One region of the Dactylosporangium darangshiense genome, then DNA from elsewhere that is predicted to be linked to it. Evidence: riboswitches for the same ligand, from Rfam matches in the RefSeq annotation. Region 1 holds a riboswitch; each other region holds the start of a gene.
What was found. A riboswitch is a leader RNA that binds a small molecule or an ion and turns the genes downstream of it on or off. The one in region 1 is predicted to bind cobalamin.
Positions count from the first base shown of each region.

Region 1 (9,960 bases):
CTCAACACGCCCGCGTTCCGGGACAAGGAGCTGTCGTACTTCGGCGGGCAGAAGGTCAACCAGGTGCTCGCCGACGCCGCCACCCAGGTCGCGACCGGCTGGTCGTACCTGCCGTTCCAGGTGTACGCCAACAGCATCTACGGCGACACGGCCGGCAAGGCGTACGTCAGCGCCACCCCGCTGCAGGACGCGCTCAAGGCCTGGCAGGACGCGTCGCTGAAGTACGGCAAGGACCAGGGCTTCACCGTCAAGTAAATGTTCACGTAACCATTACCGGGAGTAACCTCGTGCATCGATGGCTGCGCTGGCCGACGGACCCGCACCGCCCGCGGCTCGCGTTCGGCGCCGACTACAACCCCGAACAGTGGCCGCGCCACGTCTGGCGCGACGACGTGCGGGCGATGCGGACGGCCGGGGTCAACATCGTGTCGCTCGCGATCTTCTCGTGGGCCCGGCTGCAGCCGAGCGCCGACGCGTGGGACTTCGCGTGGCTCGACGAGGTGATGGACCTGCTGCACGCGCACGACATCGCGGTGGACCTGGCCACGGCGACGGCCTCGCCGCCGCCGTGGCTGACCGCCGCGCACCCGGAGATCCTGCCGGTGGACCGGGACGGGCGAACCGTGTGGCCCGGCGCGCGCCAGCACTGGCGGGCGACGTCGCCGGTGTTCCGCGAGCACGCGCTGCGCCTGGTCCGGGCCCTGGCCGCCCGCTACGGCGAGCACCCGGCGCTGGCGGCCTGGCACGTGAACAACGAGCTCGGGTGCCACAACGCGTACGACTACTCCGACGACGCCGCCGCGGCGTTCCGGGTGTGGCTGCGGGAGCGCTACGGCACGCTCGAGGAGCTCAACCGGGCGTGGGCGACGACGTTCTGGTCGCAGCAGTACAGCGACTGGCAGCAGCTGCTGCCGCCGCGGCTGGCCGCCTCGCACCCCAACCCCACGCAGCAGCTGGACTTCAAGCGCTTCTCGTCCGACGCGCTGCTGGCACACCTGCGCGCCGAGCGCGACGTGCTGCGGGAGGCGACACCCGAGGTACCGGTCACGACCAACTTCCTGCTCATGGGCGAGACCCGGGGCGTGGACTATGCCGGCTGGGCCGTGGAGCTGGACTTCCTGGCCAACGACCACTACGTCGAGCCCGGCCCGCAGGGCAGCGACGAGCTGTCCTTCTCCGCCAACCTGGTCGGCAACCTAGCCGGGGGCCGTCCGTGGTACCTCATGGAGCACTCCACCAGCGCGGTCAACTGGCAGCCGGTGAACGTGGCCAAGGCCCCCGGCGAGATGGCCCGCGACTCGCTCACCCACGTGGCGCACGGCGCCGACGCGGTGTGCTTCTTCCAGTGGCGGCAGTCGGCGGGCGGCGCCGAGAAGTACCACTCCGCGATGATCCCCCACGCCGGCGAGGACAGCGCCGTCTTCCGCGCCGTCGTCGAGCTCGGCGCGACCCTGCGCGGCCTCGCCGCCGTGGCCGGCACGCCCCGCACCCCGGCCCGCGCGGCGATCGTCTTCGACTGGGACTCGTGGTGGGCGTCGGAGCAGGACTCGCACCCCACCGACCGGCTGCGCTACCGGCAGGAGGCCCTCGACTGGTACTCGGCCTTCCTCGAGCTCGGCATCCGCGCCGACGTCGTGCCCGCCGGCGGCGTGTGGGAGGGCTACGAGCTCCTGATCGCCCCGATCCTGTACGTCGTGCCGTCCGCCCTCGCCGAACGGCTCTCCGGCTACGTGGCCGCCGGCGGCCACCTCGTCACCACGTACTTCTCCGGCATCGTCGACGAGCACGAACACGTGTGGCTGGGCGGCTACCCCGGCGCGCTGCGCGAGCTGCTCGGCATCCGCATCGAGGAGTTCGCGCCGCTGCTGGACGGCCAACGGGCCGAGCTCGACAACGGCGCCACCGGCACGCTGTGGACCGACCGCATCGACGTCACCGACCCGGCGACCGAGGTCCTGGCCCGGTACAAGACCGGCGAGCAGGCCGGCCGCGCGGCTGTCACGCGCCGGTCCGCCGGCGGTGGCTCGGCCGCCTACGTCTCCACCCGCCTCGGCGCCGCCGGCCTGACCCCCGTCCTCGCCGAACTGGCCGCCCGGGCCGGCGTGACCAGCGAGCTGCCGCCCGACCTGCGCGGCGCCGTCGAGCTGGCCGTGCGCGGCCCGCACCGCTTCCTCATCAACCGCACCGACCGGCCCGTCGACGTCCGCGCCGTCGCCGGCCCCGGCGCAATGCTGGCGCCGCGAGCGGTGATGGTCACCGATCAGGGAGGTACACCATGATCCAGGACCTTCCGGCATGATCCACGAACTGGCGGCCCAGCGCCGCCGCGCGATCCTCGACCTCGTCGCGACCCGCCAGTACGCCACCATCGGCGAGCTGCGCGACGCGACCGGCGCCTCCGCCTCGACGGTCCACCGCGACCTGGCCCAGCTGGCCCACGCCGGCGTCGTGCAGCGCGTCCGCGGCGGGGTGACCCGGGCCGCGGCCCCGTCGGACGAGGTCGTGGAGCTCCGCCACCGCCTGGCCCGGCTCCCCCGCGTCCTGGAGACCGGCGACCTGGCAACGGTCCAGCGCCTCCTGACCCAGGCGCTGCACACCTGTGAGCGCCTGCGCCGCCGCTGAACTGCCACCACGCGCCGCGGCCCCGATAGGATCGGGGGTGATGTCCTCCCGAGTGCGCATCGCCGGCATCGGCATCGCCGTCGCCGTTGTCGGTAACGGCCTGGCCGACCTCGTCGCCTATCTGGCGCTGCGGGCGGCCGGCGGGCCCCTCGGCTGCGGCGCGCAGACGAGCTCCGGCGAGCGGTTCGGGGTGTTCGTCGCGCTCGTCGTGTCCTACGCGGTCGCGCAGCTCGTCGTCGGCGGCGCCGCGGCCGGGATCTCGGCGCTGGCCAGGCCGAAGGAGCCGTACTGGGCGGCGCTCGGCGGCGCGTGGGCGGTGCTGGCGCTGCTGTCGATCCTGTCGGTGTGCTACCCGGGGTGCTGACGGCTACCGGGCGGAGCGCTCCTCGGCGAGGCGGCGCTGCTCGCGGCGCACCTCCGCGAACGACTCCCGCTCGCGCACCAGCCACTCCGGCGGATCGGCGACCAGGGCGGCGATCTGCTCGGTGGTCAGCGCCTCCGTGATGCCGCCGCGGGCCAGGCCGCTGTTGGAGACCCGCAGGCGGGCGGCGACCACGCTGCGCGGGTGCGGGCCGTCCCGGCGCAGGTCCGCCAGCCACTGCGGCGGGTTGCGCTGCAGCTCGTCGAGCTCGTCGCGCGACACCAGGCCGTCCTGGAACTCCCGCGGCGTGGCCGGCAGGTAGACGTCGAGCTTCTGCGCGGCCGTGGCGGGCTTCATCACCTGGGGCTTCTTCGACTTGCTCACCCGGTCAGCGTAGTCGGCGGGTCCTCGGTAGGCTGGCGCGGGAGGTGCGGTGTCCAGCAACGAGGATTCCCGCCCGGCGGCGTTCCGCCTGGCGGTGGTGCCCGGGGTCGTCATCGACCGGTGGGCCCGCACCTGGGCGGAGCGCCAGCCGCGCACCCGGCTCGAGCTCGTGCCCGCCGAGGCCGCCGACGCGCCCGGGCTGATGCCGGAGCATGCGGACGCCGGGCTGGTGCGCCTGCCCGTCGACCGCGACGTGCTGCACGCCATTCCGCTGTACACCGAAGCCTCCGTCGTCATCATCCCCCGCGACCACGTGCTCAACGCCGCCGACGAGCTCACCCTCGCCGAGGCCGTCGAGCTCGGCGACGCGCTGCTGCGCCCGCTCGACGACGTGCTGGCCTGGGACACGCCGCCGGCCGAGGGCGTCCAACGGCCGGAGACGACGGCCGCCGCGGTCGAGTGGGTGGCCGCCGGCGTCGGGCTGCTCGTCGTGCCGCAGTCGCTCGCGCGGCTGTACCACCGGCGGGACCTGAAGTACCGGACGGTCAGCGACGCCCCGGCCTCCGCGGTCGCCCTCGCCTGGCCGCGCGACGGCCACAGCGACCTCGTCGAGGAGATGATCGGCATCGTGCGCGGCCGGACCGCGAACAGCACCCGCGGCCGGCAGGGGCGCTGACCCGGGCCGGGTCACCCTCGGGTGGTGTGGGAGGCCCTACCGCGCCCGGACCACGATGGGAGGCTGACGGGCGGCGGAAGGGGTGTCGCCGAATGACGGTCCGCCGACTTGCGGGTGTCCTCGACGTGTCACACCTCGACCTGCCGCTGGATCCGGCGGCGACGGCCGTCGGCGTCGGGCTCGGCCTGCTCGCGGCCGCCGTCGCGGTCGCCTTGGTGGCCAGCTATCTCGTCCGCGTCGTCATCCAGCCGATGCGGCGCACCGCACTGATCGCCGACCAGCTGGCCGGCGGCAAGCTCGACCCGCGGCTGGTGCACACCGGCCTCGGCGAGATCAGCCGACTGGGCCGGTCGGTGAACATCCTCGGCACGTCGCTCGGGCGCAGCCTCGGCGGCCTTGCGCAGCTCGTCGAGGCGCAGACCGCCCTGCGGCGGGTGGCCATGCTCGTCGCCCGCGGCGCGGCGCCGAACGACGTGTTCGACGCGGTCACCGCCGAGCTCGGCCGGCTGGTGGCCGCCGACGGGGCGAACATCGTGCGGTACGAGGCGGACGGCTCCGGCATCATCGTCGCCATGTGGGGCTGGCCGGGCGAGCTGCTGCCGGTCGGCACGCGCCTGTCGCTGCAGGGCCCGAGCGTGTCGGCGTCGGTACGCCGGACGGGCCGGGCGGCGCGGATGGACAGCTACGACCACCACGTGGACCCGAGCCCCCTGGCGACGTTCCTGCGCGAGCACGGCATCCGCAGTGCGGTCGGCGCGCCGATCTACGTCGACGGGCGGCTGTGGGGCGTCGTCACCGCCTCGATGGTCCGCGACGAGCCGCTGCCGCCGGACGCCGAGGCGCGCCTGGCCGACTGCACCGACCTCGTCGCGATCGCGATCGCCAACGCGCAGGCCCGCACCGAGCTCGTCGCCTCCCGGGCCCGGGTGGTGCTCGCCACCGACCAGGTCCGCCGCCGCATCGAGCGCGACCTGCATGACGGCGTCCAGCAGCGGCTGCTGTCGCTGGGCCTGCAGCTGCGCGCGGCGCGGGACAGCGTCCCGGACGGTGCCGCCGGTCTGAGCGACCGGCTCACCACCGTCGCGGCGGGCCTGGCCGGCAGCATCGAGGACCTCCGCGAGATCTGCCGCGGCATCCACCCGACGATCCTCACCGACCGGGGCCTGGCCTCGGCCATCAAGGCGCTGGCCCGCCGGTCCGGCGTGCCCGTCGAGGTCGACGTCCGCCTGGACGAGCGCCTGCCGGAGCCCGTGGAGGCGGCCGCGTACTACGTGGTCGCCGAGACCCTGGCCAACGCCGTCAAGCACGCCCACGCCACGGTGGTGCACGTGTCCGTCGCCCGCGAAGGCGACCGCCTGCACCTGTCCCTGCGCGACGACGGAGTCGGCGGCGCGGACCCGGGCCGCGGCTCGGGCCTGGCCGGCATCCGCGACCGCGTCGAGGCACACGGCGGCCACCTCACCCTGACCAGCCCCGCGGGCGCCGGCACCAACGTGGACGTCGTGCTGCCGGTCTGGCGTTGACCCCGGTGGCGGCGACCGCGACACGCCGACACACGATCTGGTGTTTCGCTTTCTCGATGTCTCCCATATATGGTGTTGCCCGCAGCTGGTTCGCTCGTCCCGCCAGGACGGGCGTCGCAAGAGGGAACCCGGTGGAAGTCCGGGACTGCCCCGCAGCGGTGAGTGGGAACGAACGCCGTCAACGAAGCACTGGACCATCCGGTCTGGGAAGCGACGGCCGGTAGGCGACCTCGGTCACGCCCACGAGTCCGAAGACCTGCCAGCGCGCCGCACGCCCGTCCGGGTGCGCGGCGGTCGGAGGCCGCGCGGGACGGCCGACGCCACAGCCAGGTGCCGGCCCGACGCCGTGCCGCCCGGCGGCGTCCCCCTGCGCGCTCCTTCCGGCCTTCGTGAACGGTGCCGAGGGGGAACACACGATGCAGGTGCGCAAGCGCAACGGCGACCTGGAGCCGGTCGACGCCGAGCTCATCGTCAGGGCGGTCGAGCGGTGGGCCGGCGACCTCGACGAGGTCGACCCGCTGCGGGTGGCCACCAGGACGATCAGCGGCCTCTACGACGGGGCCACGACCGCCGAGCTGGACAAGCTGTCGATCCAGACGGCGGCGGAGCTCATCGGCGAGGAGCCGCAGTATTCCCGCCTCGCCGCCCGGCTGCTCGCCGCGTTCGTCGACGAGGAGGTTCGCGGGCAGGAGGTCGCCGGCTTCAGCCAGGCCATCCGCTACGGCCACCAGCTCGGCCTGATCGGCGACGAGACGGCCGCGTTCGTGGCCGCCAACGCGCGCGAGCTCGACGACGCCGTCGACACGGACGGGGACCTGCGCTTCGAGTACTTCGGGCTGCGCACCGTCGCCGACCGGTACCTGCTGCGCCACCCCGAGACCCGCCTCGTCGTCGAGACGCCGCAGTACTGGCTGCTGCGGGTGGCCTGCGGGCTGTCGCAGACGCCGGCCGAGGCGATCGGCTTCTACCGGCTCATGTCGTCGCTGGCGTACCTGCCGAGCTCGCCGACGCTGTTCAACTCCGGCACCCGGCACACCCAGATGTCCTCCTGCTTCCTCGTCGACTCCCCCACGGACGAGCTCGACTCCATCTACGAGCGCTACCACCAGGTGGCGAAGCTGTCGAAGTTCTCCGGCGGCATCGGCATCTCCTGGTCGCGCGTGCGGGGGCGGGGCGCGCTGATCCGCGGTACCAACGGGAAGTCGAACGGCATCGTGCCCTTCCTCAAGACCCTGGACGCCGGCGTCGCCGCGGTGAACCAGGGCGGGCGGCGCAAGGGCGCGGCGTGCGTGTACCTCGAGCCGTGGCACCCCGACGTCGAGGAGTTCCTCGAGCTGCGCGACAACACCGGCGAGGACGCCCGGCGCACCCACAACCTCAACCTGGCCAACTGGGTCCCGGACGAGTTCATGCGCCGCGTCGAGGCCGACGCCGACTGGTCGCTCATCGACCCCTCCGACGCCCCGGAGCTGCCCGACCTGCACGGCGCCGCCTTCGACGAGGCATACCGGGCCGCCGAGAAGCGGGCGGTGCGGACCGTCAGGGCCCGCGACCTGTACGGCCGGATGATGCGCACGCTGGCGCAGACCGGCAATGGCTGGATGACGTTCAAGGACCGGGCCAACGCGCTGTCCAACCAGACCGGCGCGCCCGGCAACGTCATCCACCTGTCCAACCTGTGCACCGAGATCCTCGAGGTCAACAGCGACGACGAGACCGCCGTGTGCAACCTCGGCTCGATCAACCTCGGCGCGCACGTCACCGCCGGCGGCGTCGACTGGGAGCGGCTGCGCGAAACGGTGCGCACCGCCGTCGTCTTCCTCGACCGGGTCATCGACATCAACTACTACCCGTCGGCGCAGGCGGCGGCGTCCAACCCGCGGTGGCGGCCGGTCGGGCTGGGCCTCATGGGGCTGCAGGACGCGTTCTTCACGCTGCGGCTGCCGTTCGACTCGCCCGAGGCGCGGGAGCTGTCGACTCGGGTGCAGGAGGAGATCCTGCTGACCGCGCTGGAGACCTCGGCCGGGCTCGCCGAGCGGTTCGGGCCGCATCCGGCGTTCGCCGAGACCCGCGCGGCCGCCGGCGCACTGCACCCCGACCTGTGGGGCGCCCCGGCCGGCGGCGAGCGCTGGGCCGCGCTGCGGGCCAGGATCGCCGCCACCGGCCTGCGCAACTCGCTGCTCGTCGCGATCGCCCCGACGGCGACGATCGCCTCGATCGCCGGCTGCTACGAGTGCATCGAGCCGCAGGTGTCCAACCTGTTCAAGCGCGAGACGATGTCCGGGGAGTTCCTGCAGGTCAACACCCACCTGGTCGGTGAGCTCAAGGCGCGCGGGCTGTGGACGGCGGCGATCCGGGACCGGATCAAGCGCGCGGAAGGCTCCGTGCAGGGCATCGCCGAACTGCCGGCGGAGATCCGGATGTTGTACCGCACCGCCTGGGAGCTGCCGCAACGCGCGCTCATCGACCTCGCCGCCGCGCGGGCGCCGTGGGTCGACCAGTCGCAGTCGCTGAACCTGTTCCTGAGCGCGCCGACGATCGGGAAGCTGTCCTCGATGTACCTGCACGCGTGGAAGGCCGGCCTGATGACCACCTACTACCTGCGCTCCCGCCCGGCCACCCGCATCCAGCAGGCCACGGTCGCGCTCGTGCAGCCGGCCGAGGCCGTCGCGTGCTCGCTGGAGAACCCCGAGTCGTGCGAGGCGTGCCAGTGAGCCTCCTCGACCCCGGACTCGACCTGACGCTGCGCCCCATGCGATACCCGCGGTTCTTCGACCGCTTCCGCGACGCCATCAGGAACACCTGGACCGTCGAGGAGGTCGACCTGCACTCCGACCTCGCCGACCTGCCCAACCTCTCCCCGGCCGAACGGCACCTCGTGTCGAGGCTGGTCGCGTTCTTCGCCACCGGCGACACGATCGTCGCCAACAACCTGGTGCTCAACCTCTACCAGCACGTCAACTCGCCCGAGGGCCGGCTCTACCTGTCACGGCAGCTGTTCGAGGAGGCCGTGCACGTCCAGTTCTACCTGAACCTCCTCGACACCTACGTCCCCGACGAGGCCGAGCGGTTCGCGGCGTTCGCGGCCGTGGAGAACATCCCGTCGATCCGCCGGAAGGCCGAGTTCTGCTTCCGCTGGATCGACTCGGTCTTCGCGCTGCGCCGGCTGGAGACGCGGGCGGACCGGCGGGCGTTCCTGCTCAACCTGATCTGCTTCGCCGCCTGCATCGAGGGCCTGTTCTTCTACGGCGCCTTCGCCTACGTCTACTACCTGCGCTCCCGCGGCCTCCTGCACGGCCTGGCGTCGGGCACCAACTGGGTGTTCCGCGACGAGTCCATGCACATGGCGTTCGCCTTCGACGTCGTCGACACCGTCCGGGCCGAGGAGCCGGACCTGTTCGACGCCGAGATGGAGCGGCAGGTCCGCGACATGCTCGCCGAGGCGGTCGAGTGCGAGGTCCAGTTCGCCGCCGACCTGCTCGAGCAGGGCATCTCCGGCCTGTCCCTGCCCGACATGCGCGAGTACCTGCAGCACGTCGCCGACCGGCGCCTCGCCCAGCTGGGCCTGACGCCGATGTTCGGCAGCCGCAACCCGTTCGCGTTCATGGAGCTGCAGGACGTCCAGGAGCTGTCGAACTTCTTCGAACGACGGGTATCGGCCTACCAGGTCGGCGTCACCGGCACGGTCACCTTCGACGACGACTTCTGAGCGGATGCGGGCTGGGCCGCCGGCCGCCGGAGCTGTACTACGCCGGCGGCCGGCACGGCACGTTCGTCAGGCAGTGCTGACCGCGAGGTCGGCGAGGACGGAACGCATGTAGGACAGGGCCGCCCGGTCGTCGAGCGGCTCTCCCGGGGGCTCCGGCCCCGCCGAGGCGGCGGCGATGCGGGCCGCGCCCGGTGCGGCCAGCGTGCGGGCGGCGAGGGCGCCGAAGTCGTTGGCGGACCCGAGGTATGCCAGGGCGCGGGCGGCCTCGGCGAGGCGGCCGGCCTCGGCGGTCATGTTGACGAACTCGACGGCGATGACGACGGCGGCGATGACGTTGCCGGCCTCGATCTGCTCGTCGACGTACGACAGCAGGGTCGCGAAGGCCGTGCGGCGCTCGCCGCGGCGGAACGCGGAGCGGGCCTCGGCGGTCTTGTTGGCCGACAGCGTGCCGGCGGGCAGCTCGATGCGGGCCGCCTCGTCGAAGTGGCACTCGGCCTCGGCGGTGCGGCCCTGGAACGACGCCGAGTACGCGAGGGTCTGCAGCGCCCAGTGCAGCAGCGTCGGCGGGCCGCCGGCGCGGAAGCGGTGCGCCAGGGCCGAGACGGCGGCGTCGACCTGCGCGAAGCCGCCGATGCCCAGCAGCGTGCCCGACGCGGCGAGGCCGAGGTAGGCGGCGGCGTGCGGC
Region 1 is NZ_BAABAT010000002.1:464,765-474,724, reverse strand. Features, by position in the region: gene ABD901_RS05770 (ABC transporter substrate-binding protein) at 1-255, shown strand, start outside; gene ABD901_RS05765 (beta-galactosidase) at 288-2,279, shown strand; gene ABD901_RS05760 (DeoR family transcriptional regulator) at 2,296-2,622, shown strand; gene ABD901_RS05755 (hypothetical protein) at 2,663-2,986, shown strand; gene ABD901_RS05750 (DUF5997 family protein) at 2,990-3,367, opposite strand; gene ABD901_RS05745 (LysR substrate-binding domain-containing protein) at 3,417-4,043, shown strand; gene ABD901_RS05740 (histidine kinase) at 4,136-5,566, shown strand; cobalamin riboswitch at 5,636-5,844, shown strand; gene ABD901_RS05735 (ribonucleoside-diphosphate reductase subunit alpha) at 5,956-8,280, shown strand; gene ABD901_RS05730 (ribonucleotide-diphosphate reductase subunit beta) at 8,271-9,275, shown strand; gene ABD901_RS05725 (ATP-binding protein) at 9,342-9,960, opposite strand, start outside.

Region 2 (9,960 bases), on a different contig from region 1:
CAGGACGCCCAGGACCGGCGTGCCGACCTCGGCGCAGGCGTCGCGCAGGATCTGCTCGTGGCGGTCGGATCCGACGCGGTTGAGGATGACGCCGGCGATGCGCACGCCGGGGCCGAAGGAGCGGAAGCCGTGCACGAGCGCGGCGACCGAGCGGGCCTGCGCGGTGGCGTCGACGACCAGGAGCACGGGCGCGTCGAGCAGGCGGGCGACGTGCGCGGTGGAGCCGTGCTCGCCGGCGCCGGTGCGCCCGTCGTAGAGGCCCATGACGCCCTCGATGACGGCCAGGCCGGCGCCGGCCGCGCCGTGCGCGAACAGCGGTGCGATGAGGTCCTCGCCGACGAGCACCGGGTCGAGGTTGCGCCCCGGGCGGCCGGCGGCCAGCGCGTGGTAGCCGGGGTCGATGTAGTCGGGGCCGACCTTGAACGGGGCGACCCGCTCGCCGCGGGCGGCGAACGCGGCGAGCAGCCCGGTCGCGACGGTGGTCTTGCCGTGGCCGGAAGCGGGCGCCGCGATGACGATCCGTGCTACCACTCGATGCCCTGCTGGCCTTTTCGCCCGGCGTCCATCGGGTGCTTGATCTTCGTCATGTCGGTGACGAGGTCGGCGATGTCGACCAGGTCGGGGTGCGCGTCGCGGCCGGTGACGACGACGTGCTGGTTGCCGGGGCGCTCGCGCAGCGTCTCGACGACGTCGGCGATGTCGACCCAGCCCCACTTGATCGGGTACGTGAACTCGTCGAGCACGTAGAACCGGTACGCCTCGGCGGCCAGGTCACGCTTGATCTGCGCCCAGCCCTCGGCGGCCTCCGCGGCGTGGTCGCGCTCGGTGCCGGGGCGCTGGATCCACGACCAGCCCTCGCCCATCTTGTGCCACACGACCGAGCCGCCCTGGCCGGTCTCGCCGAGGGCGCGCAGGGCCGTCTCCTCGCCGACCTTCCACTTCGGGCTCTTCACGAACTGGAACACCGCGATGGGCCAGCCGGCGCTCCACGCGCGCAGGGCCATGCCGAACGCGGCGGTGGACTTGCCCTTGCCCTGTCCGGTGTGGACCGCGAGCACGTGCTGGCGGCGGCGCTGGCGGGTGGTGAGCCCGTCGTCGGGCACGTTCTCGACTTTTCCCTGCGGCAACTCAGGCTCCCAGGCTCGTCAGCGGTATGCAGGACGCCTCGAGCGCTGCGGCGAGGCGGCGCGCGAGGCCGAGGCGGATCGGGCCGGACTCGCAGTCGACGACGACGGCGGGCACCCCGGCCAGCAGCGGCACGACGCTCAGCGGGTCGGGCCCGCTGGTCGAGCGGCCGTCGGTGACGACGACGAGCAGCGGCCGGCGGCGGGCGTCGCGCCGGCGCTCGCCGTGCAGCGTGCGCGCGGCCTGGCGCAGCCCGGCGGCCAGCGGCGTGCGGCCCCCGGTGCGCAGCTCCGCGAGGCGCAGCACGCCGACCTCGTGGCTCGCGGTCGGCTCGAGGACGAGCGCGGCGTCGTGCCCCCGGAAGGAGATCATGCCGACCTTGTCCCGCCGCTGGTACGCATCCCGCAGCAGCGACAGGATCGCCGTCTTCACCACGTTCATCCGCTGTCGCGCGGCCATCGAGCCGGAGGCGTCCACGACGAAGAGGACCAGGTTGGCCTCGCGGCCGACCTTGACCGCCTCGCGCACGTCGCGGGCCTCGGCGCGGCTGGATCCGCGCAGCGCCGCGGCCCGCACCGTGTCCGGGACGTGGAGGCTGGTGAGCTTGCCGCCGAGCGGCGCGCGGGAGCGCACGATCCGCCCGTGCCGCGAGACGGCGGGCGAGCGCCGCCCGGCGTGCGCGCCCGCCTGCCGGTTGGCGCGCCCGGCGATGGTGAGCAGTCTCGGCTTGTACGGCAGCCCGGCGAACGCCAGCTCCTGGGTCGCGCCCGACAGGCCGCTGTTGAGGCTCTCATCGCCGGATAAATCCGATTCGCTGCCCGAATCGGACTTATCATTTCTTGGAGGACTCTGGTCTGATTTGTCCCGACTCGGGCCGCGGGAGGCATCGCCGCCGCCGTCCGACCCGGCGGGGTCGGGGCCGCCGTCGGGGCCGGCGGAGTCGGGGCCGCCGTCGGGGCCGTCGGCAGGAGCGTCGGACCCGCCGTCGGGGGCGGTGTCCGGGGGCGGCGAGGAGTCGTCGGGGCCCGGCGGGTCGTCGTCGGAGTCGGGGCCGGCCTCCTGCTCGAGCACCTCCTCCAGGCGGTCGCGGTCCGCGCCCGGCGGGTCGAGCGGGTCGCGGCGCCGGCGGTGCGGCAGCGCGAGCCGCGCCGCGTCCCGCACGTCGTCCTTCGTCACCACGGTCCGGCCGTGCCACGCCGCCAGCGCGACCGCCGTGCGGGCCACGACGATGTCGGCGCGGAGGCCGTCCACGCGGTACGCCAGGCAGATCCGCGCGATCCGGTCCAGCTCACGGTCCGGCAGCGCGACCCCGCCGAGGCGTGACCGGGCGCCCGCGATGCGCGCAGCCAGCCCCGCATCGGCCTCGACGTAGCGCGCGGCGAACGCCACCGGGTCGGCCTCGTAGGCCAGGCGGCGGCGCACGACCTCGGCCCGCGGCGGGGCCTCCCGCGGCGCGGTGACGCCGACGACGAGGCCGAAGCGGTCGACGAGCTGCGGGCGGGGCTCGCCCTCCTCCGGGTTCATCGTGCCGACGAGCAGGAACCGGGCGGCGTGCTTGACCGACACGCCGTCGCGCTCCACGTGCGCGCGGCCCATGGCGGCGGCGTCGAGCAGCAGGTCGACGAGGTGGTCGGGCAGCAGGTTGACCTCGTCGACGTAGAGCACGCCCCGGTGCGCCGCGGCCAGCAGGCCCGGCTCGTAGGCCTTCACCCCGTCGCCGAGTGCGCGCTGCAGGTCCAGGGTCCCGACGACCCGGTCCTCGGTGGCGCCGACGGGCAGCTCGACGAGGGCGGAGCGGCGCCGGTCGACGCCGGCCCCGGGCGTGTGCGGCCCGTCGGGGCACTCGGCGTCGGGCGCAGCCGGGTCGCAGGCGAAGCGGCAGCCGGAGACGACGTCGACCTCGGGCAGCAGCGCGGCAAGCGCCCGCACGACGGTGGACTTGGCGGTGCCCTTCTCGCCGCGCACGAGCACGCCGCCGATAGCGGGCGACACGGCCGTGAGCAGCAGGGCCAGGCGCAGGTCGGGCAGGCCGACGACGGCCGAGAACGGATACGGCGGCGTCACGCGTACACATCCCTTCGGCGGGTCCGCGCCCGCGAGGTGGCTGGAGCATGGGCGGCCGGAGTCTCCTGACTCCCGGATCGCCGCCGCCCTCGACCTTCCGGCCGGGAGCCCGGCCGTGGTCGTGCGTTGAGGGACGACTCCCCGGTCACAGTGGCGGGACCGTCCCGGATTCGCACCGGGTTCCTCCGCATACCGCTTCCGGCCATCGTGTCCCACCGGCACCAGGGCCGTCAACGTGACGCGGTGTGACCCACACGATCGTCCTCCCCGTGCCAATGGGCCGGGGCATGCGGCGCCGGTTGGACGCGGCGCCGCCGGCCGCGCTCTGCGCGCCACTCGCGGCCGTCGCCCTCGTCGCCGCCACGCCCCCGCGGCCCCTCGCGCTTCAGACGGCGGTGGCCCCGACGAGCCGCGGTATTATGTCTCCACGATCACGCGAAAAGCGGCCGGACAAATGGGACATCGCCATGATCGTGGAGACAAAACGCCGGTCGACCTCGACGTGCTCGTGCCACACCGGGCCGCCGCATTTACACCGTCTGGCGGCGCGCACGCCGCCGCGCAGACGCGCGCATGCGGGCGGCCGGAGGTGACGGTTCGCCGGATTTATCTCCTGCCGGGGTATAAATCCGACAAGTCGTGGCGCGGAGCGCCCGACTTGTCGCGATCGCAACGAGGCTGAGCGGTCAGCGGTCTGCGTCCGGATCGTCGAGGCCGGCCATCGCCAGCAGGTCGCCGCGGTGCAGCTCCAAGGCGTCGGCGACCTCCTCCACCAGGATCCGGTGCGGGGTCCAGCGGCCGGCGCGCAGGCCGTTGATCGTCGCCGCCGCCCGCGCCGTCCGGCGCGCCATGTCCTGCACCGTGAGCCCCCGCCGGGCCATCAGCCGGGCGAGCACGGCCCCGAACGGATGCGGCTCCGGCTCGCTCGCCGGCGCCACCGCCGGCTCGAGCACCACGTCGCCGACCTTCGCCGAGAATCGCAGGAGCCGGTCGCCCTCGAATCGAATGCGCGCCGAGAGCCCCAGCTCGGACCCGTTCGGGCCGGACACGGTCCCCGGCACCGACACCTCGGTCGAGGCCGACTCGTGCCGCGACTCGTCGGCGGCGATCTCGTGCGGATGGGCCGGCCCGGCCCGCACGACCCGCCAGGCCGGGTTCCACCACGGCAGCGCGCGCAGTTGCTCGTCGATGAAGTCGCGCAGCAGCGTCAGGTCGAACGACTTCGGCGCCGGCGGCCGGCCGACCAGCCGTGGCCAGTGGGTCAGCGTCGACAGCAGCTGCGGGCTCAGCGTGCGTCCGGCCGTCTCCATCGACGCAGCGTAGCCGCGTCAGGCGCGGCGGCGCTTGCGTGCCGGGACCGCCGGTGAGCGGCGGGCCGCGGCGAGCACCATGGCGCCGACCGCCACCACGATCAGGGCCGGGATCAGCCAGTCGGTCAGCACGAACGGGGTCGACGGGGCGGGCGGCTGCGCCTGCTGCGGCGCGGGGGCGTTGCCGACGTCGGAGAACAGGCCGGGGGCCGCCGAAGCCGTCGGGGTGGCGCCGTGGCCGGCGAGGGCCTGCGTGAGGGCGTCCGAAGGACCGGCGGTCGGGGGCGTCCAGCCGGCCGGCGCCGGGGTGGCCGGGCCCGAGTACGTGAACTTCAGCGTGCCCTTGACGGCCTCGCCGTCGGAGGCGACGGACTGGTAGGCCACCGTGTACGCGCCCTGCTCCGGCCAGTGCGAGACGACGACGACGGCCGGGTAGCCGGTGTTGTACACGCGCGGCTCGAACTTGCCGTCGACCAGGAAGTACTCGGTGACCGGCTTGTCCAGGCGCTTCGGCTGGCCGCCGCGCCACGACGACTCGACGCGCCGGCCCGACGGGGTCGTCACCGTGAACCAGGCGTAGGACGCCGGCGTCTCGGTGAAGTACAGCGTCAGCTCCGCCATCGGCTGGCTGACGGTGCTGTCGGCGACCGGGTCGGACATGGCAAGCTGGCCGTGCGCCGCGGCGGGCGACGCCGGCAGCAGCAGGGCGGCGACGACGAGGAGGACCGCCCCCGCTCGGACCGGCAATCGCATCGACACATGATGCCGGGTTCCGCAGTGCGCTTCAAGCCGCTAAATTCACATCCCTAACGAACCCGCCGCCCCGGGAGACCCCTCGTGCCGAACGCCCGACCGACCGCCCGCGCCGGCCTCGCGCTCGCCGTGCTGCTCGCCTTCGCCGCCGCCTGCGGCGACGACCCCGCCCCGCCCGCTTCGCCGGCCACCGCCGCCGCGCCCGCCTCCACGGCGCCGGCGATCGCCACCTCCGTCATCACGTCGCCCACGGCGCAAGCCGACGCGTCGCCCACGGCGAAGGCGGTGAACAAAGAGGTCTCGTACACGATCGTGAAGCGCCGCGCGAACCCGCCGACCGGGCGCGTCGAGGTCGCCAAGGGCGACGTCGTGCGCATCACCGTCACCAGCGACGAGGCCGACGAGCTGCACGTGCACGGCTACGACCTGGAGCTGCCGCTCGCCGCCGGCACGCCGGGCTCGCTCACGCTGACGGCCGACAAGACCGGGCTGTTCGAGGTCGAGACGCACAAGTCGCACCTGGTGCTCTTCCAGCTCGTGGTGCGCTGAGTGTCCGGGCCCATCGTGCTCGCCCACGGCGTGGGCGGGCGGCAGGACCTGCCGCTGACCCCGGCCCAGCTGGCCATCGGGGCTGCGCTGGCGCTCGTCGTGTCGTTCGTCGTGCTGGGCGTGGCGTGGCGGGAGCCGCGCCTCGACCCCGACGCCGGGCGCCCGGCACCCGGCTGGCTCGCCCGGTCGGCCTCGGCCCTCGCCTGGCCGCTGCACATCGCCGGCGTTGCGCTCCTGGTGGTACTGCTGGTGCAGTTCTTCCGCGCCGACGACGAGGACAATCCGGCCGCCGGGCTGGTGTACGTCCTGTTCTGGGTCGGGCTCGTCCCGCTGTCGCTGCTGTTCGGCTCGGGCGCCTGGCGCACGCTCAACCCGCTGCGCACGATCGTGCGGCTGGTCCGCCGCGACGGCGGCCGCGCGCTGCCGGAGGGGCTGGGCTACTGGCCGGCCGCCGCCGGGCTGTTCGCGTTCGCGTGGCTGGAGCTCGTCGCGCCCGACCGCGCCACGCTGCCGGTGCTGGGCGCGTGGCTGGCCGTCTACGCCGCCGCCATGCTCGCCGGCGGCCTCGTCTACGGCACCGCGTGGTTCGACCGCGGCGACGCCTTCGAGACGCTCGGCGACCTCGTCGGCCGGCTCTCGTTCGTCGGCCGCCGCTCCGACGGCACGCTCGTCTGGCGCAACCCCCTCGACGGCATCGCCGGGCTGCGCCCCGCCCCCGGGCTCGTCGCCGTCGTGGTGGTGCTGCTCGGCTCGACGTTCTTCGACGCCCTGTCCGGCGCGCCGTTCTGGCTGCGCTTCGTGCAGGAGAACGGGCTGCCCGCGCCGCTGACCGCCACGCTCGGGCTGCTCGCCGTCATCGGCGCGGTCGCCGGGGCGTACCAGGCGGCCACCCGCGCCGCCGGGCGCCGGGGCCGCGCGTCGGCCGAGCGCACGCCCGGCGAGCTCGCCCACTCGATCGTGCCGATCGCGGTCGGCTACGTGGTGGCGCACTACTGGTCGCTGTTCGTCCTGGAGGGCCAGCGCACGGTCGCGCTGCTGTTCGGCGATGAGGACTTCGACGCGTACAGCGGCGTCATCACCCCGACCGGCGTGGCCAACCTGCAGGTGACGGTGATCGTGCTCGGCCACCTCGTCGGCACCGTCCTCGCCCACGATCGTGCCCTGCGGCTGTTCCCGCGCGCCCGGGCCGTCACCGGCCAGATCCCGCTGCTGGGCCTGATGGTGGTGTACACCGTCGCCGGGTTGTTCCTGCTCTTTGCGGGCTGAACACGAGAAGACCGGCGGCACGAGGGAGGAGTGCCGCCGGTCTGGCTCATATATGTAAATCGAGACCGAGTTCTCGAGGTAAGTGGTGCGAGGATCTGCTTTCGACCCCTTCAAGTGGTGCTGAAGAAAGCATCGCGGACCGGACTTGGCGGGCACTTGGCGCTCACTTGCGCCAATGTGTCGCCCGCACGACACCGGAAAAAAGTCAGCGCACCGCGGACTCGAGAGCGAGGCGTTCCGCAGCGGCGGCGCGCACCTCGGGCGTCTCGATCGGGTCGTCGCGCAGGTACTCCACGCGCCGCTCGAGCTTCTCGTCGAGCAGGACGTGCCGCACCGCGAGCGCGCGCACGTCGGCCTCGCAGTCCCACAGGCCCTCGGTGAGCGCTCCGGCGCACGCGGCCGGCTCCAGGGTGAGGCGGGCGCGCAGGTAGGTGGCCCGCTCGAACGAGTGCGGGCTGAACCACAGCGACCGGATCCGCGGCAGCGCCCGCTGCGCGGCGTCGCCGCCGACGCGGGCCAGGCCGTCGACGATCCGGTCGTAGCCGCACATGTCGTCGGGGCGGCGGTCGAGCCACTCGAGGCCGGCCAGCAGGGCGGGTCCGTCGGACTCGTCGCCGTGCTCGGCCAGGACGCACAGGCTCTGCCAGTAGGCGCCGGAGCCGGGGTCGGCGGCCACGCGCCGGGCGGCCGGCAGCGCCTCGAGGGCGGGCCCGGCCAGGCATTCGTAGGCGGCCTCACGCAGGTCGTCGGCCTCTTCAAGCAGCTCGCCGAGGCCGCGGACCTCCTCCGGGCCGGCGGCGAGGGCGGCGCGGATGCGCTCGTCGCGCTCGGCCCAGCCGCTCCACGGCGTGCCCGGCGGCAGGTGCGCGGGGCGCTCGCCGCTGGCGAGGCGGTCGGCGGCGACCGGTAGCAGGTCGTCCCACCAGTTCGCGGGCCACCCGGCGGCGACGGCGGTGAGCGCTTCGCGCCAGTAGGGGCCGATGTGGACGTACCGGCGCAGACTCTCGATGATCCCGTCGGACCCGGCGCGCCCGAGTGCCTCCGCGACCCGCAGGACGTGCGAGAACTCGCCGGTCTCGTCGGTGGCGGTGTAGAGCCGCGCGAGGATCGGCCCGGTGGGCAGCTGCAGGTCGCGCACGAGCCGGGCCAGGTAGACGCCCCGGTCGTCGAGGGGCAGCCAGCGGTGGTCGCGGCGGATGCAGGCGTACACGAGCTCCGGCGCGGCCGGGTCCTGTCTGGCCCGCACGGCGCCCCGGCCGAGGCCGCGTTGCAGCGCGCCGGCCCGGGTGCGGGTCGGCAGGTAGTGCCAGTCGTCGTCGAGGCTCAAGCCGTCGCCTCCGCTTCGCTCCGGCGCCGGCCCGAGCCAAACCTGTGCCTGTTGTTCGCGGCCACTCCGCTTCGCTCCGTACCGCTCATGCCGTCACCTCCGCAACGCTGCGGCGCCGACCCGAGCCAAAACTGTGCCTGTTGATCGTGACCACTCCGCTTCGCTCCGTACCGCTCATGCCGATGGAGTGTGCGGTGTTTCCGGGCGGCGCGCCGCCGAATTCCGGTCCGGAAAATGCTTGACATTTGACGCAGACACACTACGGCGCCGGTCAGCGGCCTGGCCGCCGGCCGGCGCCGTGAGCGCAATCTCACCGCCCCGAGAGGAGATGATCACGCGCTGGCGTCGTTGATGTCGTTGTCGCTGTTGAGGCCCGAGCCGAGAAAGTTCTCGAAGCGGGAGGTGATGCTCTCCAGGCCGTGGAACACCGTGGCCGCGCCGAAGCCGCCCGACTCGTCGCCGCCACCCTCGCCGAAGCCGGCCTCGCCGAAGCCCGAGCCCGCCGCCGCGCCGAGGCCCGCCGAGTCGCCCTCGAGCGAGTAGCCGTCGGCCGCACCGAGACCGGCGCTGCCGCCGCTCTCCTGGCCGTAGGCCATGAAGGTGTGGTCTTCCTCGATCTCGGTGTGCTCGTAGTGCGTGTACTCGGTGATCTCGTAGTGGTTGCCGGCCGCATCGGTGTACTCGATGTGCTTGAGGTTCTCGAACTCTTCGTGTTCGTAGCTCTGGTGGTCCTGCTCGAGGATGCCGTACTGCGCCTGGTGGTCCTGCTCGGCGCCGTAGCCCTCGTGGGCCTCCGAAAGACCGGCGTGCTCCTGCCCGGTCTCGATCTCGCCGTACTCGCTCATGGGGGTGTTCCTCTCGGGTGCATGTCATCGGGGGGTGTTGCGCGGTGTTGCATTCAAGGTACGGCGGGCGGCAAAACACCAAATCCCGGAAACGTGCCACGCGCACATCGGCAGATCGGCCTCAATATGCACCCAACGGGGCCGCCGTGTGGCTGGTGTGCACCAGGTGGGTCACGCATTCGCCGCCCTCGAGCCGGTGCAGCAGGAACCCGGCCGGCTCGGCGACGAAACTGACCGGCCGGTCCTCGCGCATGCCGAGGTCGACCTGGCGGTAGGTGCTCGGCGCGACGCTGAGCACGGTGCCGGCGAACCCGGCGGTGACGACCCGGTGCAGATGGCCGGCGAGCACGCGGGCCACGTGCGGATGGCGGCGCACGACCTCGGCGAGCCCCGGCCCGTCGACGAGCCGGATGGCGTCCATGCCGGGGATGCCGACCCGCATCGGCGGGTGGTGCAGGCAGACGAACGCCCGTGCGTCGGTGCGGGTGGTGAGGGTCTCGTCGAGCCAGGCGAGCTGCTCCTCGCCGAGCAGGCCGGCGTCGCCGAGCTCGGGGCGCAGGGAGTCGAGCACGACGACGGTGAAATCGGGGTACTGCGCCGCGTAGTGCGTCTCGGCGAGCCCGAACGCCTGCTGCAGCGCCTCCTTGGTGTCATGGTTGCCGGCGACGAGGTGGATCGGCAGCGGGAAGCGCCCGATCAGCTCCCGCAGTACGTCGTACTC
Region 2 is NZ_BAABAT010000012.1:3,119-13,078, reverse strand. Features, by position in the region: gene ABD901_RS22740 (cobyrinic acid a,c-diamide synthase CobB) at 1-531, opposite strand, end outside; gene cobO (cob(I)yrinic acid a,c-diamide adenosyltransferase) at 525-1,127, opposite strand; gene ABD901_RS22730 (VWA domain-containing protein) at 1,129-3,189, opposite strand; cobalamin riboswitch at 3,249-3,374, opposite strand; gene ABD901_RS22725 (helix-turn-helix domain-containing protein) at 3,876-4,499, opposite strand; gene ABD901_RS22720 (copper resistance CopC family protein) at 4,518-5,252, opposite strand; gene ABD901_RS22715 (hypothetical protein) at 5,337-5,801, shown strand; gene ABD901_RS22710 (hypothetical protein) at 5,802-7,067, shown strand; gene ABD901_RS22705 (hypothetical protein) at 7,273-8,394, opposite strand; gene ABD901_RS22700 (hypothetical protein) at 8,727-9,239, opposite strand; gene ABD901_RS22695 (phosphodiesterase) at 9,361-9,960, opposite strand, start outside.
Region 2: it holds a riboswitch for cobalamin, as region 1 does, so the genes downstream of both, ABD901_RS22730 (VWA domain-containing protein) here and ABD901_RS05735 (ribonucleoside-diphosphate reductase subunit alpha) in region 1, are expected to answer to the same signal.

Region 3 (9,960 bases), on a different contig from region 1:
CAGTTCACCGACTTCAAGTGGGGCACCCAGAACCCGGTCATGATGCGTGACGCGGAGTTCGGGATGGTCCGCATCCGGGCGTTCGGCGCCTACTCGCTGCGCGTGGTGCACCCCGAGAACCTGCTCAAGCAGCTCGTCGGCACCGACCCGCAGTTCCGCACCGAAGAGGTGTCGGAGTTCCTGCGCCAGCTCATTGTCGGCCACCTCGGCCCCGCCCTGGCCGCCGCGCAGGTGCCGGTGCTGGACCTCGTCGGCCAGCAGCTCATGATCGGCCAGAAGCTCGCCGGGGTGCTGAGCCAGGAGCTGGCCGAGTACGGCATCCAGATCCCCAAGTTCATCATCGAGAACATCTCGCTGCCGCCCGAGGTCGAAGAGGCCATCGACAAGCGCACCTCGATGGGGGCGCTGGGCAACCTGGACCAGTACACGAAGTTCCAGGCCGCCAACGCCATGGAGGCGGCGGCGAACAACCAGGGCGGCGCGGGCGAGGGCTTCGGCTTGGGCCTGGGCATGGCGGCCGCGCAGCAGGTGGCCAACACGCTCAACCGCCCGCAGCAGCAGCCCTACCCGCCGCAGCAGCAGTACCCGCCGCAGGGGGCGCCGCAGTACGCCCCGCAGGCAGCACCGCAGTACGCCCCGCAGGCCGCGGCGCCGCCGCAGCCGGCCGGTCCGCCGCCGCTGCCGCAGCAGGACCAGTGGTTCGCCGCGATCAACGGCGCGCAGGCCGGCCCGTTCGACGCCGCCGGCCTCGGCGCGGCCGTGCAGGCCGGTCAGATCAACCGCGACACGCTCGTGTGGAAGAACGGCATGGCCAACTGGACGGCCGCCGGTCAGCTGCCCGAGCTCGGCGGCATCTTCGCCGCTGTCCCCCCGCCGCTCCCCCCGATGGGCTGATTGATCCATGTCACAAAGTCAGTACCCCTGCGCCGGCTGCGGCGCCAACGTCGAGTTCGCGCCCGGCGCCAACGCGCTCAAGTGCCCGTACTGTGGCCACACGACCGTCCTGGAGACCACCGGCGCCCGCGTCCGCGAACACGACTACCTCACGTTCACCAGCCTGCCCCGCAAGCCGATCGCGATGCTCGCCAAGCACGTGTTCGTGTGCCGCAACTGCGGCGCGCAGACCGAGACCGACCAGATCTCCGACCGGTGCCGGTTCTGCAACGCCCCCGTCGTGGCCGAGCTCAGCCCGCAGGACCTCGTCGTGCCCGAGGCGGTGCTGCCGTTCGTCCTCGACAAGCGCGCGCTGCGTGAGTCGCTGGGCACGTGGGCGAAGTCGCGCTGGTTCGCGCCGTCGGGCCTGAAGAAGGTCACCGAGGCCGAGACGGCCAAGAGCATGTACCTGCCACACTGGACGTACGACACCAGCACGGTGACCGACTACGAGGGCCAGCGCGGCGAGCACTACTGGGTCACCGAGACCTACACCGAGAACGGTGAGACGAAGACCCGCGAGGTGCAGAAGACTCGCTGGTACTACGCAAACGGCACCGTCGCCCGGGCGTTCGACGACGTGCTGGTGACCGGCACGACGAAGGTCTCGCAGAAGCACCTCGACTCGCTGGATCCGTGGCCGCTGCCCAACGCGCAGCCGTACCGTCCCGAGTTCCTGGCCGGCCACGAGACGCTGCGCTACGACGTCGAGCCGGAGTCGGGCCTGGAGAACGCGAAGCAGAAAATGGTCCCGGTGATCGAGCGCGACTGCCGCGACGACATCGGCGGCGACGAGCAGCGCGTCGACCGCATGCACACCCAGTACAACGACGTCACGTTCAAGCTCATGCTGCTGCCGGTGTGGATCGCGTGCTACCTCTACGCCGGCAAGACGTACAACATCCAGGTCAACGGCATCACCGGCGAGGTCGCGGGCGAGCGCCCGTACAGCGCCCTGAAGATCGCCATGGCCATCCTCGCCGCACTGGCGGTCATCGCCGTGATCATCGGCGTGTACGCCTTGAGCAAGCACTGAGCTAGTCACCGCTGCGACCGCGGTCCGGCCTGTTCCGGACCGCGGTCATCGTTTCGGGCCGCGCACCTTGAGACGGACTCCAACCCGGCCGCTGACGCCCTGGACCACCGACTGATGACCCGCGTGGACCCAGCGGCGGCAGACGGCCTGAACCCGCGCTCGTGCCACGACGACCCTACAGCGGGCATTCCCGCGGCCGGAGGGTCCGCGCGGCGCCGCGCGGGCGGGTCGATCGGAGCCCTGCGCCCGCTGTGGCTCGACATCGCCCTCGTCCGGACCGGACTCGCCCGGGCTGGCGTCGGTCGCGAGCGGCTCGGCCTGCTCAGCAGCGATGGCCGGCGGCGGGGATGGCACCGGTTCGGGCGCTGAGCCTGCCGGGCGATCGTCGGCGGGGCCGGCCGCCGGGGCCGCGGCGTGCAGGCGGCGCAGCTTCTCGGCGTGCCGTCTGGCCAGCCCCCAAGCGCGCTGCCGCGCATGCTCCCGCCGGAAATCCTCTCCCGCCGGAGAATGAGGCATTCCCGTTAACGGGTGGGTTTGCGCTTTGTGATCCCGGTTTCGACGCAGGATGTGCTGGTAGTGCAGCGATTGCAGGCTCGCGACGTGCTGACCTGGATGCTGCACGGCACCTTGGTGCAGCGCGGTAAGGATCTGCCGGTCACACGTTGCACAGTGAGTGGATCATGGCTGTGGATATGGCTGAGTTGCTGGCCGGTCACCGGCCCTGACGCGGTCGCACCGCCGCCGCTACGGGGAGGATGCGGGCGGTGACCGATGCCTGATACGGCGGTGGGGTCGGCGACCCGGTAGGGTGCGTCGTGGCACGAACTGTTGCGAGGTGCCCCGCTCCGGCGGGGAGAATCGGGAAGCCGGTGTGAGTCCGGCACGGGCCCGCCGCGGTGACCAGGGAGCTGCCGCCCATGCGCGTCATGCGCAGCCACTGGCCATCAGGCTGGGAAGGCGGGTGGTGAGGCGTCGATCTGGAAGTCCGAAGACCGGCCTCGCGTCCCCAGCCCTGGCCTGCCGGGGCGTGAGCGCAGCGGGAGCCTGCCCATGATCAGCGAGCTTTACGACGTTATCCACCGGCGCCGCGATGTACGCGGCCAATTCACCGGCGCCCCGATCACGGCCGAGGTCCTCGACCGTGTACTCGCCGCAGCCCACGCCGCGCCAAGCGTGGGGATGTCCCAGCCGTGGGACTTCATTGTGGTGCGCGACTGGGCGGTCCGGGAGGCGTTCCACCGTCATGTCCGTCACGAGCGGGAAGTATTTGCCGCCACGCTCGATACTGAAGCCGCTGAACGGTTCGCCAACATCAAGATTGACGGTGTGCTGGAGTCCACGTTGTCGATCGTGGTGACCTATGACGCCGATCGCGGCGCTCCCGCCGTGTTGGGCCGGCACGCCATCGCTGAGACTGGTCTGTACTCGGTGTGCCTGGCCATCCAGAACCTGTGGTTGGCGGCCACCGCCGAACAGCTCGGCGTCGGCTGGGTGTCGTTCTACCGTGAGGCGTTCCTGCGACAGCTGCTGGACATTCCGGACGGTATCCGCCCGGTCGCCTGGCTCTGCGTTGGGCCGGTCACCCACCTGGAAGCCGTACCGGACCTCGAACAGCACGGCTGGCGTCGACGCCGACCCCTGCACGCCGCTGTGCACACCGATCGTTGGGGTTCAGCCCAGGGTTGACGACCCCACGCCGACCCAGGAATCCCCGGGTGCTGGCGCAGGCGGTGCTCCGCCGACCCCAGCGAGTTCGGACACGTAGGTCCAGCGCTTCTCTGTCGTGCGAATCGGGGCCCGTGGGCGAGGACCGAAGGATGTTCGCAGGTGGGCACCCGGCAGCGGCCCCGAACAGCTATGGATCATTTCAAATGGCGCATCCAGCGTGGGGAGCCGGAGAAGGTGGAGCCGGCGCGGCCCGCCGGCGGGTGACGGCTACTCGGCGAGCAGTTCGCGCAGGCGGGCCGCGAACGCCTTCGGGCGGAACACGTGCGCCGAGTGCCCGCCCTCGAACTCGGCGGCCTCGCGGCCCAGCAGGCGCGCCAGCGCGAGGGCCGGCGCGGCGTGCGGGCTGTCGCGGGTGCTCGCGCCGACCGCGGGGATGACCGTCGGCGGGGCGCCGGCGAGCAGCGGCTCCAGGTACAGGCGGAAGCGGCGCGCGGCGGGGGCGTCGTGGGTCAGGAAGAACGTCAGGTTCGCTTCCCGGGCCGGGGCCGGGGTGGGGCGCGGCAGCTCCGCGTCGGGCTCGCGGTCGTTCGGGTCCAGCGCGGTCAGGGCCAGGAACTGGCGCATCGCGGCCTGGATGCCCTCGGCCCGGAACGCGTCCTCGACCGCCCGTTGCCGGGCCACGAACGGCGCCGGGTCGTCGAGGACCTGGGTCAGCGGCGGCTCGTGTGCGACCAGGGTGTGCACCAGGCCCGGGTACCGCGCCGCCAGGTCCAGGCCGATGAGGGCGCCGATGCTCAGCCCGACCACGTCGACGGGCGCCTTGGCGTGCGTGGCCAGCATCAGCGCCAGGTCGTCGGTGTGCGACTCGATGGTGACAGCCTCGTCGTCCTCGCCGGCCGGGCTGCGCGACAGCCCGCGCCGGTCGTAGGTGAGCACGGTGTAGCCGCCGCCGGCCACGAGCTCGCGGACCAGGGCGGCGCTGCCGTCCGCGTCGCCGTCGCCGGGCTGGATGATCACGAGCGTGCGCTCGCCGTCGCCTTGCTTCGAAACGTACATGCGGCGAGCGTAAACCATCATTTCTGATGCATCAAGTCTGCTGTATTGTGGGCGGCGTGAACGGCCTCGAACTGCTCGTCCTCGGGCGCACCCTCGTGCGCCTCGCCGGCGTGGCGATGCCGGCGCTCGGGTCCGAAGAGCTGCCGGCCAGCGTCCGCTCGGTGCTCATCGACGTGTCGGCGCACCCGGGCAGCTCCGTCGGCGAGATCGCCGCCCGGACCGGCTTCCCGCAGAGCCACGTCTCGGCGTCGGTCGCCCGCCTGCAGGAGCGCGGCGCCGTCGTCACCGGGCCCGACCCGCGCGACCGGCGGCGCACCCTCGTGCGGCCCGCGCCGGACGCCCGCGGCGGGTTCCTGGTCATCGGCGCCGAGCCCGCCGACGAGGCGCTGCTGGGCGCCATCGACGACCCGCGGGCGCTGCCCGAGGTCCGCGCGGCCCTGCGTACCCTCTACCGGCACCTGGTGCCCGCCGCACACGAGGCACGGCCGTAGTGCTCAGACGTCGTCGTCGATGAGGCCGTAGGGCGGCTGGTCGGCGCGGCGCGAGTAGCGCACGATCACATCGTCGGCGGCGGTCGGGGGAGGGGCGTTGTCGGCGACGACGACCTGCGCGCCGACGCCGCGGCCGGCCAGCCAGTCCTCGATGTGGCGGTAGATGCGCTCGATCGTCTGGCCGTCCTCGAGGTCGCCGAGCGCGCCGAGGTTCTTCTGCGGGCTGTCCAGCAGCAGGAACCCCGGGTGGGAGGAGCGGGACTCCCACGCGGTCTCGAACATCGCCAGCTGCCAGGCCAGGGCGATGAGGGTGCGCCCGCCCGAGGACGCCGTGGTGTAGGGCTCCCCCCGCACGTACGGCGTGAGGTCCTCCGCGAGGTAGGCGTCGGCGAGCTTCGGATACCGGAACTCGGCAAGGATGGCACGGTAGCGCTCCGCGACGCGGCGCACGACGGCCGAACGGTCGGCGCGGCGGGCCTGGGCGCCGGCCGCGGCCAGCTCCTCCCGGTCGGCGGCGGCCTGGTCCATCATCTGCAGGATGCCGGCGGCGCGCCGCTCCAGGCTCTGGACGAGCCGGAGGCCGCCGACGGCCCGCTGGAGGGTGGCGGCGGCCTCCTCGCGGCGCCGGGCGATGGCGTCGCGCTCGGCCAGTAACGGCGTGACGGCGTGCGCGGTGGCGGCGTCGACGTCGGCGGCGGCCCGGGACTCGGCCTCCTGGGCGCGGGAGGCGACGGAGCGCAGCCGCGGGATCTCCCGGTCGAGCTCCTCGACGTAGCGGGTCAGCTCGGCGAGGCGGGTCTTGGCCGAGCGCAGCTCGCCGGAGACGTCGACCGGCGCGACCGGGAACCGGCAGGCGGGGCAGCGCTCGTCGGTGGCGCCCAGCGGGGTCTGGCAGGAGGCGCACACGTTCGCGGCGGTCTCGAAGAGCCGCTCGGCCTCGGCGAGCATCGTCCATTTGCTGACGTCGTCGGCGTAGCTGCCGCGCAGCGCCGTCATGCGCGACAGCTGCGTCTCGCGGTCGCGCAGCTCGTTCGCGGCGTGCAGCGCGGCGCGGGCCGCGTCGCGGTGCCGCTCGCGCAGCTCGGCGGCGAAGCCGGTGCCGGCCCGGGCGCGGGCGTCGAGGTCGGCGAGGGACTGCGCGCAGGCGGCCAGCTCCTCCTTGGCGCCGTTCTGCAGGGCCTCCAGGTCGGCGCGGCCGCCGATGTGCTGCTCGTCGACGAGCTGCTCGGCGGTCCGGTAGGCGGCGCGGGCCGCGGCGAGGTCCGACTCGACGGTGCGGATGCGCCGGCCGATCTCCACCGTGTGGTCGTCGTGGACGTCGAAGACGACGTCGACGACCTGGCGCAGTTTCAGGTGCTTCATCGGCACGCTCTCGAACAGCAGGTCCTTGCCGTCGAGGCGCTCGTTGGGCAGGAAGCACAGCCACATCAGGTCGCGGAAGCTCAGCGGGTCGTCGACGTCGTGCGACAGCCGCACCCCCTGCAGCTTGCAGTGCGACAGCAGCAGGCTCGACAGGCTCTCCGGGTGCCCGGCGGGCCGCAGCGGCCGGCGCACGCGCGGCGCGGAGCCGGGCTCGTCCAGGCGCCCGGCGCGCACGTAGGCGAACATCGACGGCTCGCCGACGGCGCGCTCGATGAGGTACGGGGAGCCGGACAGCTCCACTTCGAGGGTCGCCGACTTGACCTTGGGCGTGATCTCGGGGTGGCGCGGGTGGTCGAAGGCGCCGAGGCAGTAGTCGACGAACTCGAGGATGGTCGTCTTGCCGGTGCTGAACGCCCCGGCCAGGATCGACAGCGGCCGGGGGGTGTCGTCCTGGGCGCGGAAGTCGACGTCGTAGGCGCGGTCGTCGCCGTGCAGGCGCAGTCGTCTTATCCGGATGCCGTGGGTCCGCAAACCGATCATGGCACGTCCTTGACTGGCACGGGGAGGAGCCACGTTCGCAAGCCCTCTCGAAGCTTACGACCGCTGAGGCGCCTGAGTCGCCGTATGACGATGCGTACCGCTGTGATGTATGACTGAGCATACATTGCCGTGAATCGGCTGGCCATGGTCGCTCCCTCATCGGTGAGGCGATACGTCACCCGGCCGCCGGCCGCGACCGCGACAAGGCCCCGCCCGACCAGCGCACCCAGATCCCGGCCCAGGTGCAGCTGCGCGGTCACGAACCGCTGCGCCGGGCTCTCGTAGGCCGTGCCCCGCTCGTCGAACCCGGCCAAGCGCAGCGCCAGCCGGTCCGGGTCGTCGTCGCCGCGGGCCAGCAGCAGCGGATGCCCGGCGAGGAACTCGTAGACGCCGAGCCGCTCGGCGTCCAGGCCGTCCCCGCCGGCCGCCTGCAGCACCAGCAGCAGCCGCGCCTGCCGGAACGCGGTCAGGTCCTCGGGGGTCATATGAGCTCCCGCCAGTGCCGCACCCAGCCCGCCCGGCGCTGCTCGACGACGCGGTGCATGAGCCCGCAGCGGTGCACCGGCCCGGCCCGCAGCCCCGCCGGAAAGGCCGTGGACTCGCGGATGTCGTGCATGACGGAGGCGTGCAGCCCCGGCAGGCGCGGGTCGCGGGGGTGCCTGGCGGCGTGGTGGTTGAACCCGGCCTCCCAGATCCCATGGACCACGCCGTCGGCCTCGTCGAGCGCCTCCACCTCGGCCGGGACGCGCTTGTCGAGGATCTCCCGCGCGAGCAGGTCGGCGTTGAAGAACTCCCGCTTCGCCGCGCCGACCTCCACGTGCCCGGCCGCGCGCAGCTGGCGCACGAACAGCGCGTGCTCGAGGGCGTCGGCGCCCTCCGGAGCAAGATCATGCAGTGGTACCCGAGGTGCCTGCACCACGCCGACCGGCGCCGCGTAGGGGTCGTAGAAGTGCCGGCGCACGTGCGCGCAGTCCGGCTTCACCAGCAGGTTGCGCAGCGCGTTCTCGTGCCACAGCTCGATCTGCACGCCGGTCTCGCGCTGCCGCCGCGCCCGCCAGTTGTCCCACCACTGCGCGGTCGGCGCGTCCATGCTCGCCGGCACGCACAGCACCCACTGCGCGAGCCGGTAGCCGTTGCGGGCCGCGGCGGCGACCGCCGAGTCGAACGACTCCCGGATCTGGCCCTGGTGCGAGCGCGTGACGATCGGCCAGAAGTACTTCGACTGCCAGATCACGACGAGGCCGGACAGCTCGCCGAGCAGGATGTCGATGCCCCAGTCGCCGGGGTTTGCGCTGATCGCGCGGGCGCCGGGGTAGATCGCCGCGAGCAGCATCGCCAGCATCTGCTCGAAGTCGTCGCGCGCACCGGCAAGGTTGCCGGCCCGCAACTGGTGCGCGGCGAAGTTGATCGGGGGCTCACCGGAGGCAAGGCTGGTGGAAGCCGCAGTCGCCGTCATCTCCCCTCGCCCTCTGACCCCCGCCTGTTGCGATCTTCTAGGCCCAAGGTTTTCACGCGGGGCAATGTAACCGCTACTGTGAGCACAAATTTCACCGAAAGTGTGATCACAGTTTGTCGAGATTGACGTCCGCGTAGATGGCGGCGTGATCCGAGCCGGCGTGTACCGACCGCGTCATCGTGTCGTAGATGGGCCACAGCACGCCGTTGCGCCCGCCCCACACGCCCTTGCGCGCAATGCCGCCGCCGGTCGCCGCCGCGAACAGCGCGGGGGACAGCAGCACGTAGTCGAGCTTGTTGCGCGCCGTGCAGTACCCGTACGTCCCCGGCCGGCCGCCGTCGTCGAAGCCCGGGTGCGTGGACACGTCGCGCAGGTCGGTGCCGCGCAGCAGCGGCGCGAGCGGCTCGCTCTCCGGCGTGTCGTTGAGGTCGCCGAGCACCACCACGAACGGCGAGCGCTGCGCCCGGTAGATCGCCGCGACCCGCTCCGCCTGGCGCCGCCGGGTCGCGTCCGAGGCGACCTTGCCGCCGTATCCCTTGCTCTTGAGGTGGTTGACCAGCACCACCAGGCGCTCGTCGCGGCCGGGCAGCACGAAGTGGTACTCCGGGCAGTCGCGGCTGAACACCCGGCCCCGCTCGTCCTCGTCGTCGACGTGGGTGCGCTGCCCGGCCAGCGGGAAGTCCTCAGTGGACATGACACCGACGTCGATGCCCCGCTCGTCGTTGCCGTCCATGACCATGATGTGGCGGTACAACCCCCGCAGCCCGCCCTCGGTGAACCGCTTGAGCGCGTGGCGGCTCTCGGCCTCCACGACGCCGAGCACGTCCGCGCGCACGTCCAGGATCACCCGCGCCGTGTTCACCAGCGCCAGCTCGTCGCAGCGGTCCGTGGTCAGCTCCACCCAGCCGATCCAGTCCGCCCGCCCGCCGGCGACCACCTCGACCCGCCCGTCGCGGGCCCGGCGCAGCAGCCGGCCGCGGTTCTGCCGCAGCCGCGCGAACTTCGCCAGGTCCCCATTGCGCAGGCCCAGCCGCGTCAGCTCACGCAGGATCTCCCGCTTGACCTCGTCGGTGTAGACGGGCTCCTCGAGCAGCTCACCGGCCCGGGCGAACGCCTCCAGCACCGGCCGCCCGGCCGCCCACGTGCGCTGGTCCAGCGCCTTGGCCCGGTTGAACAGGTTCTCGACGTTGTAGCTCGCGATGCGCATCGTCCACGAGACTATGGTCAGATCGTCACCTGTGGGTGACATGGTCCCCCGGATGATCGCCGAGTTCATGCTCGTGTTCGTCGCGCTTCCCGTGGCGTTCGCCTTCGTCCACGTCCCGGGCGGCCCGATCCCGGTCCTGCTGCTGCTGACGATCGCCGTGGTGTTCTACGTGCGGCGCGCCCGCGACTTCGACCGCGCCGACCTGTGGCGG
Region 3 is NZ_BAABAT010000028.1:133,897-143,856, reverse strand. Features, by position in the region: gene ABD901_RS37960 (SPFH domain-containing protein) at 1-894, shown strand, start outside; gene ABD901_RS37955 (TFIIB-type zinc ribbon-containing protein) at 902-1,969, shown strand; cobalamin riboswitch at 2,786-2,984, shown strand; gene bluB (5,6-dimethylbenzimidazole synthase) at 3,020-3,655, shown strand; gene ABD901_RS37945 (alpha/beta fold hydrolase) at 3,905-4,693, opposite strand; gene ABD901_RS37940 (MarR family transcriptional regulator) at 4,750-5,184, shown strand; gene ABD901_RS37935 (DNA recombination protein RecN) at 5,188-7,086, opposite strand; gene ABD901_RS37930 (hypothetical protein) at 7,083-7,571, opposite strand; gene ABD901_RS37925 (hypothetical protein) at 7,568-8,542, opposite strand; gene ABD901_RS37920 (endonuclease/exonuclease/phosphatase family protein) at 8,649-9,749, opposite strand; gene ABD901_RS37915 (CPBP family intramembrane glutamic endopeptidase) at 9,802-9,960, shown strand, end outside.
Region 3: it holds a riboswitch for cobalamin, as region 1 does, so the genes downstream of both, bluB (5,6-dimethylbenzimidazole synthase) here and ABD901_RS05735 (ribonucleoside-diphosphate reductase subunit alpha) in region 1, are expected to answer to the same signal.